2 regions of the Arthrobacter globiformis genome follow, and region 2 is predicted to be linked to the other one. Evidence: predicted binding sites of a transcription regulator. Region 2 holds the regulator's gene; the other holds the start of a gene.

Region 1 (4,086 bases), 750 kb from region 2:
ATGCCTTCTTCGAGGGCGGCGCGGGTGGAGGACACTGCATCTTCGATGCGGTGCTTCTTTTCCTTCAGCTCAACCTCGGTGGCTGCGCCGACCTTGATCACGCCGATGCCGCCGGCGAGCTTGGCCAGGCGTTCCTGCAGCTTTTCCCGGTCCCAGTCGGAGTCGGTGCGGGTCAGCTCGGCGCGCAACTGCGCAACGCGTGCTGCAACGTCCTCGGCCGAACCTGCGCCGTCGACGATGGTGGTGTTGTCCTTGGTCACCGTGATGCGGCGGGCAGTACCCAGCACCTCGAGGCCAACGGAGTCCAGGCTCAGGCCCAGTTCCGGGGACACAACCTGGGCGCCGGTCAGCGTGGCGATGTCCTGCAGCATGGCTTTGCGGCGGTCGCCGAAGCCCGGAGCCTTGACGGCAACCACGTTCAGGGTGCCGCGGATGCGGTTGACGATCAGCGTGGACAGAGCCTCGCCGTCGACGTCCTCGGCGATGATGAACAGCGGCTTGGAGCTCTGCAGCGCCTTCTCCAGCAGCGGCAGGAATTCCTGCACCGAGGAGATCTTGCCCTGGTTGATCAGGATAAGGGCGTCCTCGAGGACCGCTTCCTGGCGCTCGGTGTCCGTGATGAAGTACGGGGACAGGTAGCCCTTGTCGAACTGCATGCCCTCGGTGAGCACCAGCTCGGTCTGCGTGGTGGAGGATTCCTCGATGGTGATCACACCATCCTTGCCAACCTTGCCGAATGCCTCAGCGAGCAGCTCGCCCACCTCGTCGCTCTGCGCGGAGATGGCGGCCACGTTGGCCACCTGGGTGCCCTCGACGGGACGGGCGTTCTCCAGCAGGCGCGCTGCGATGGCCTCGACGGAGACCTCGATGCCGCGCTTGATCTGGCCCGGAGCGGCGCCGGCGGCAACGTTGCGCAGGCCTTCCTTGACCAGGGCCTGAGCGAGCACGGTGGCAGTGGTGGTGCCGTCACCGGCGACGTCGTTCGTCTTGGTGGCGACTTCCTTGGCCAGCTGGGCGCCAAGGTTCTCGTACGGGTCGTCCAGTTCGATTTCCCGGGCGATGGTCACGCCGTCGTTCGTGATCGTGGGGGCGCCCCACTTCTTGTCCAGCACGACGTTGCGGCCGCGGGGACCAAGCGTCACCTTAACCGTGTTGGCGAGCTTGTCGATGCCGGCTTCAAGCGACCGGCGGGCAGCGTCGTTAAACGCAAGCTGCTTTGCCATGGTTTGTCCTTTCAAGACAGAACCCCGCGCAGCCGCCCGGTCAGACAGAATCAGACTCGGGCAGCGGCACGGGGATCTAAAGAGTTACTTAACTACGATCGCCAGAACGTCGCGGGCGGAGAGCACGAGGTACTCGGTGCCGCCGGTCTTGACTTCGGTTCCGCCGTACTTGGAGTAGATGACGACGTCGCCAACTGCTACGTCGACCGGTACGCGGTTGCCGTCTTCGAAGCGGCCGGGGCCTACTGCAACAACTTCGCCTTCCTGCGGCTTCTCCTGGGCGGAGTCCGGGATGACCAGGCCGGAAGCCGTGGTCTGCTCGGCTTCGAGCGGGCGGACAACAATACGATCCTCAAGAGGCTTAATAGAGACCGACACTCGGACCTCTCCTTTTCGTCAAAATTCATGGACAGTAAAAACTGTTGCGCCGTGGCGGCAGACCGTCGTCGCGGTGCCGGCAGCAGCCAGGCTGGCAGCTCTTCGTGTGTTAGCACCCTCCTAGGGAGAGTGCTAATGATGACTCTATGTAAGGGGTTAGCACTCGGTCAAGGTGAGTGCCAGAATTTCATCCGCCGTAACGGGCGCGGACCCTTCGTTCAGCGCCCGGCGAGGTCGTCAAACCCCAGGTCCTCGCCGCCGTCGGCGTCTTCGTCCCCGGCTTTCCGCTGTTCGCGGACAAGCACGACGGCGGCCGCCGCGGCGGTCACGACCGACACGATGAGCACCACGATGCCGCCAACACGCGCACCCAGGTACAGGTCCCGGATCTGCCGGGCTTCCTCGGTGGCATCGCTGATGTTCTTGCCGCCCACGGAGTAGACGGTGGCATTGAAGGAGTCCAGCAGGAAGATGATCACCAGCAGGATAAGACAGACGACGGCGACTCCGGCTCCGGCGATCAGCACCGGGCGTGCGTACCGGACCAGGCGGCTATGCTGTGCCGGACCAGGGCTGGTGCTTTCGGGCTGATCGGGGGTTGGCGTTTCGCTGGATTCCATTCAGACCACCCTATCGGGAAGAGCTTGGGGCGGCCGCTCCACTAGGCTTGACCCCATGTCTGAAGCACCGCAGGACCAGATCGCCCCGCTCCTCACAGAAGAAGGATGGGAGCTGCTGGCCTCGCTCGGACCCTACCGGGAAGACGACTCCTTCACCCTCAGCTCAAGCCTCCGCAAGGCCGGCCACTCTCCCGAACTCGTGTCCGCCGTCCTGACGCAGTCACGGCTCCGGACCAGGGCCGAGGCCAAGTTCGGGGAGTTTGCCCTGCAGATGCTCTTCACCCAGGCCGGCCTGGAGCAGGCCACCCGGCTCAACGTGGCGGCCCGGCACGCCCAGCGCTTTGCCCAGGCGGGCGTCCGCCACGTTGCCGATCTGGGCTGCGGCCTCGGCGCGGACGCCATGGCCCTGGCCTCGCTGGACATCGCCGTGACCGCCGTGGAGGTCGACGAGACCACGGCCGCCTGCGCCACGATCAACCTCATTCCCTTTCCGCACGCCACGGTGGTCCACTCCGACGCGACGTCGGTGGACCTGGAGGACGGGGCCGGCGTCTGGCTGGACCCTGCCCGGCGCACCACCACCACGTCCGGTACCAAGCGGATCTGGGACCCCGAGGCGTTCTCTCCGCCGCTTTCCTTCGTGGAGTCGCTGGCCGCCGCGGGGCGCGCCGTCGGCGTCAAAATGGGGCCCGGCATGCCGCACGAGTCGGTGCCTGCCGGCTGCGAGGCACAGTGGGTCTCGGTGGGCGGCGACGTCACGGAAGTCGCGCTGTGGTTCAACGCCGTGGCCCGCCCTGGAATCCGCCGGGCCGCCTTGGTCATCGGTGCGGAGGGCGCCGCCGAACTTACCAGCGGGGAGGAGTTCGACGCCGGACCCGTGGCCCCCGTTGGCCCGGTGGAGGGTTTCCTGTACGAGCCGGACGGCGCCGTCATCCGTGCCGGGCTCGTGGCCGACCTGGCCCTCGGCCTGGGCGGCCATCTCGTGGACGAGCACATCGCCTACATCTGCGCCCCGAAGCTTGTGGATACTCCGTACGCCCGGGCCTACCGGGTCCTGGAAGTCATGCCGTTCAACGTCAGGGCGCTCAAGGCCTGGGTCCGGGAGAACGGCGTCGGCGTGCTGGACATCAAGAAGCGCGGCACGTCCGTCACCCCGGAGGAGTTGCGCAAGCAGCTGCTGTCTGGGGGTAAAGCCGGCAGCAAGGGCGCAGGCAAACCCGGCGGCAAGGCCGCGGGCAAAAAGACAGCCACCCTGGTCCTCACCCGGATCGGTGAGGAAAGAGTGGCTGTCTCCGTGGAGCCCGTGTAACCCCTGGTTGCTTAAAGGATCTACTGGGCGCGGACGAACGCCTCGGCGTCCCGGACCTGCTCCTCGGTGGGGCGGATTCCCGTGTACAGCACAAACTGCTCCAGCGCCTGGATCGTGGCCACCTCGGCACCGGTGATGACCTGCTTGCCGGCCGCCCGCGCTGCCTTGATGAGCGGCGTTTCCGCCGGCAGGGCCACGACGTCGAAGACGATCTTGGCGGCTTCGATGGTTTCGGCGGGGAAGGACAGCGCATCCGCCTCCGGTCCCCCGGCCATCCCCACCGGCGTGACGTTGATGACCATGTCCGCGGTGGCCTCCGGGCCGCTGCCCAGCTCCCCGCGCCAGGCAAAGCCGTACAGATCGGCGAGCGCCCGGCCAGTTGCTTCGTTGCGGGCGATGATGGTCACGTCCTTGAATCCCGCGTCGCGCAGGGCCGCGGCCGTGGCCTTGGCCATGCCGCCAGCGCCCTTGAGCAGCACCGATGACTCCGAAGGCACGGCGTTGCGCTGCAGCAGCTGCTCGATCGCCGTGTAGTCCGTGTTGTATGCCGTCAGGC
Region 2 (4,086 bases):
CGCGGTGAACGGGCCGCGGTCGCGGAAGATGAGGTAAATCAGCAGCGCCGGAACACAGCCGAGGATGCCGCCGAAGTGCGCCAGGGTGGCCCACTGCCGGTCCTCGCTGGCGGTCAGCGGAAGCGCATTGGCCGGAACGCCATGGTACTGGGGCAGGTCCTGGCCGGACTTTGTGTCCCTGCGGTCGCGAGCGTCTTCTGCCACGGTGTCTTCCTTAAGCTTGCGTTGGTGCGATAGTGCCTTGGCGCCGGGGCCGCGGTGCGGTGGTGCCGTACCAAGGATACCGGGCCGTAGGGGCAATAGCGGGCGGAACGCCGAATAGCGGGGCTGTGGCTACGGAACTGTGAGGAAATCGATGACCTCTTCCACCCGGCCCAGGAGGGCGGGCTCAAGGTCGGCGTAGGTGCGCACGGCGCCGAGAAGTTTTTGCCAGCCGAGGCCGATGTCCTCCTTGGTCTCGTGCGGCCAGCCGAAGGCGGTGAGGATGCCGGTTTTCCAGTCAGTGCCGCGCGGCACCACAGGCCACTGCGGAATGCCCAGTACCGACGGCCGGATCGCCTGCCAGACGTCGACGTACGGGTGGCCTACTATCAGCACGTTTCCGGCGGCGCCGGGGGAGGCCATCACGGCGTCGGCGATTCTGGACTCCTTGGAATCCGGGACCAGGTGGTCCACCAGAACGCCCAGCCTGCGGCCGGGGCCGGGACGGAAGGAGGCAACGGCCGCTGCCAGGTCATCGATGCCGTGCAGGGGCTCGACGACGATCCCCTCCACCCGGAGGTCATCGCCCCAGACTTTTTCCACGAGTTCGGCATCATGCTTGCCTTCAACCCAGATCCGGCTGGCCTTAGCCACCTGGGCGCGCTGCCCTTCCACCCGCACCGAGCCCGACGCCGTCCGTCCAGCCGTGCCCGATCCCGCGGGCTTCGCCTTGGGCGCCGGAGGCATCAGGCGGATCGGCTGGCCGTCCAGGAGGAATCCGAAACCAAGCTTAAAGGACCGGGATTTTCCCCGGCGGTCTTCGAGCGCCACCACGTGCATGCCGCCGGATTTCTCCACCCGAATCACTGCGCCCACCCAGCCGGACTGGACGTCCTCGAGAACCATGCCGCGCTCCACCGGCACCTCGGGCAGGCTGTTCTTGGCAGGCGCTGCGATCTCCTGCGGGCCCCAGGTCTGGTACTGCATTCGTTCACCGCTTTGCACTAGGACGGAGCCGCTCCGGCCGCGGGCATGCCGCCGGGGGACAGTCGCCCGGAATTTCGCCCGGAGCGGTACCAATGCTAACAACGCGGTGACTCATATTAGACTTGTTAGCACTTAGGCATGTCGAGTGCTAACTACAGCGTTTGCGGGCAGGATTAAGCCCGGCGCGGTTACGGCCAAAAGGAGGTGGACTGTGAGCGAACCACGGAAGCTTGAGGTGCTGCGCGCCATCGTGGAGGACTATGTCCATTCCCGCGAACCCGTCGGCTCCAAGGCCCTGGTGGAACGGCACCATCTGGGCGTTTCCAGCGCCACCATCCGCAACGACATGGCGGCACTGGAGGATGAGGGCCTCATCACGGCCCCGCACACCAGTGCAGGCAGGATTCCCACGGACAAGGGTTACCGCTTGTTCGTCGACCAGATCTCGGCGGTCAAGCCGCTCTCCCCGGCGGAGAAGCGTGCCATCCAGACCCTGCTCGAGGGGTCCGAGGACCTCGACGACGTCCTGGACCGGACGGCCCGGCTCCTGTCCCAGCTGACCAACCAGGTCGCCGTCGTGCAGTACCCGCACCTGAGCCGGGCCGTGGTCCGGCACATCGAATTTGTGCTGCTGGCACCGCGGAAGGTGCTGATCGTGCTGATCGCAGACTCCGGCAAGGTTGACCAGCGCGTCGTCGACGCCGGGCAGGACCTGTCAGACGACACTCTTGCCACCCTGCGCACCCGGTTCATGACCGGTGTGGGCGGAACGCCGGTGGCCATCCTGCCCCAGCACCTGGCCTCCGTCGTGGCCGGCTGCACGCCGGCCGAGCGCCCCGTTGCCATGGCCCTCGGCAAGGGGCTGGAGGGCCTGGCGCACAACAGCCGGGAGGACCGGATGGTCCTGGCCGGAACAGCCAACCTGGCGCGGTCCAACGTTGACTTCCCACTCAGCATCGGACCCGTGCTGGAGGCCCTCGAGGAGCAGGTGGTGATGCTGCGGCTCCTGAGCGACATGGCACAGGACCCCCGGGGCGTGGCCGTCAGCATCGGCCGCGAAAACCCCTACGACGGGCTGGCCGAGGCGTCGGTGGTGGCCACCGGCTACGGCCCCGACGCCACCGCCAAGGTGGGCATCCTTGGCCCCACCCGGATGGACTATCCCACCACCATGGCCGCCGTGCGCGCGGTGGCCCGCTACCTTTCGAGGATTCTGGGCCCGTGACCGCACGCGCCGGACATCCTTTGACCACAGGCAGTACAACCAGGAAGAGAAACGAACTTTGAGCAGCCACTACGACGTTCTTGGAGTCTCCGCGGAAGCCACCGGCGAGGAGATCAAAAAGGCCTACCGCAAGCTGGCCCGCTCGCTTCACCCGGACGTAAACCCCGGGGAAGACGCCGCCGAACGGTTCAAGGCCGTCACCCACGCCTACGAGGTGCTGTCCGATCCGCAGAAGCGCAGGGTCTACGACACCACCGGCAACGAGAACGGCACGGACAACGGCTTTGGCGGCGGCGGCTATGCCGGCCAGGGCTTCGCGTTCCAGGACATCTTCGACACCTTCTTCGGCGCCGGCGGCACCTCCGGCCCCGCGTCCCGCGTCCGCCGCGGCCAAGACGCGCTCATCAGCGTGCGGATCGACCTGCGCGATGCCGTCTTCGGCGTCAACAAGAAGCTGGAAGTGGACACGGCCGTCACCTGCCCCACCTGCGAAGGGTCCTGCTGCCGCGAGGGCAGCCACCCGGAACGCTGCGACATCTGCGGCGGCAGCGGCCAGGTGCAGCGGGCGGTCCGTTCCATCCTCGGCCAGGTCATGACCGCCGCCCCCTGCGGCTCGTGCGAGGGCTTCGGCACCGTCATCAAGGACCCCTGCAACGAGTGCAGCGGCCAGGGCCGCATCCGCAGCCGCCGCTCCCTGACCATCAAGGTCCCGGCCGGTGTGGCCACCGGAACGCGGATCCAGCTCTCCGGCCAGGGCGAGGCCGGCCCAGCGGGCGGGCCGTCCGGCGACCTCTACGTGGAAATCCGCGTCAACAACGACCCCACGTATGTCCGCGAGGGCGACGATCTCCACGCGACACTGAACATTCCCATGACCGCCGCTGCCCTCGGCACGGAGCTGAGCCTGGAAACCTTCGACGGCAAGCAGGAGATCGACGTCAAGGCGGGCACGCAGTCCGGCGAGATCATCACCCTCCGCGGCCTCGGCGTCACCCACCTGCGCGGCTACGGCCGCGGCGACCTCAAGGTCCATCTGCAGGTGGAAACGCCGTCCAGGCTCGACCCGGCCCAGGAGGATTTGCTCCGGCAGCTGGCCAAGCTCCGCGGCGAGCAGTTCTCCGAGGGAAAGCTCGCGGCCGGCGGTGGCGTCTTCGCCAAGTTGCGGGACCGCCTCGGTAACCTGTAGCGGTGAGCAACCCCGTCTTCTTCACCCCGGCCGGCGCGCTGGACAGCACTGTTCCCGGTTCGCTGTTCGTCCTGGACGGTGCCGAGGCCCGGCACGCGGTCACCGTGAAGCGCCTGGCAGTGGGCGAGCAGGTTGACATAGCCGACGGCGCCGGCAAACGCATCACGGGAACCGTGACGGAAGCTGCCCCCGCCGAGCTGACGGTTCAATGCACCTCCGTCAGTGTGGAACCGCGGCCGGACATCCGCCTCGTTCTCGTGCAGGCCCTCGCCAAGGGTGACCGGGACGAGTTGGCGATCGAAACCGCCACCGAGCTGGGCATCGACGCGGTGATTCCATGGCAGTCGGAACGCTCCATCGTCCGCTGGAAGGGTGACCGGGCGGCCAAGGCGCACGGCAAATGGCAGTCGGCCGTCACGGCCGCCGCCAAGCAGGCGCGCCGCGCCTGGATCCCCGAGGTGAGGCCCGCCGTCGACACCCAGGCGCT

Evidence for each region. The regulator HrcA, encoded in region 2, represses chaperone genes, less so after heat shock. The targets are predictions, from matches to a motif close to TTNGCACTCGNNNNNNNCGAGTGCNAA.
Region 1: a site for HrcA is predicted at 1,758-1,784, ahead of groES (co-chaperone GroES). Genes of this name have one in related genera too.

What each region holds. Positions count from the first base shown of each region.
Region 1 covers NZ_JAUSXI010000001.1:4,018,555-4,022,640, forward strand. The annotation lists gene groL (chaperonin GroEL) at 1-1,223, opposite strand, end outside; gene groES (co-chaperone GroES) at 1,308-1,601, opposite strand; gene QFZ33_RS18650 (hypothetical protein) at 1,820-2,221, opposite strand; gene QFZ33_RS18655 (class I SAM-dependent methyltransferase) at 2,277-3,530, shown strand; gene QFZ33_RS18660 (shikimate 5-dehydrogenase) at 3,551-4,086, opposite strand, start outside.
Region 2 covers NZ_JAUSXI010000001.1:3,272,806-3,276,891, reverse strand. The annotation lists gene QFZ33_RS15040 (DUF4870 domain-containing protein) at 1-204, opposite strand, end outside; gene QFZ33_RS15035 (DUF3097 domain-containing protein) at 334-1,188, opposite strand; gene hrcA (heat-inducible transcriptional repressor HrcA) at 1,400-2,413, shown strand; gene dnaJ (molecular chaperone DnaJ) at 2,472-3,599, shown strand; gene QFZ33_RS15020 (16S rRNA (uracil(1498)-N(3))-methyltransferase) at 3,602-4,086, shown strand, end outside.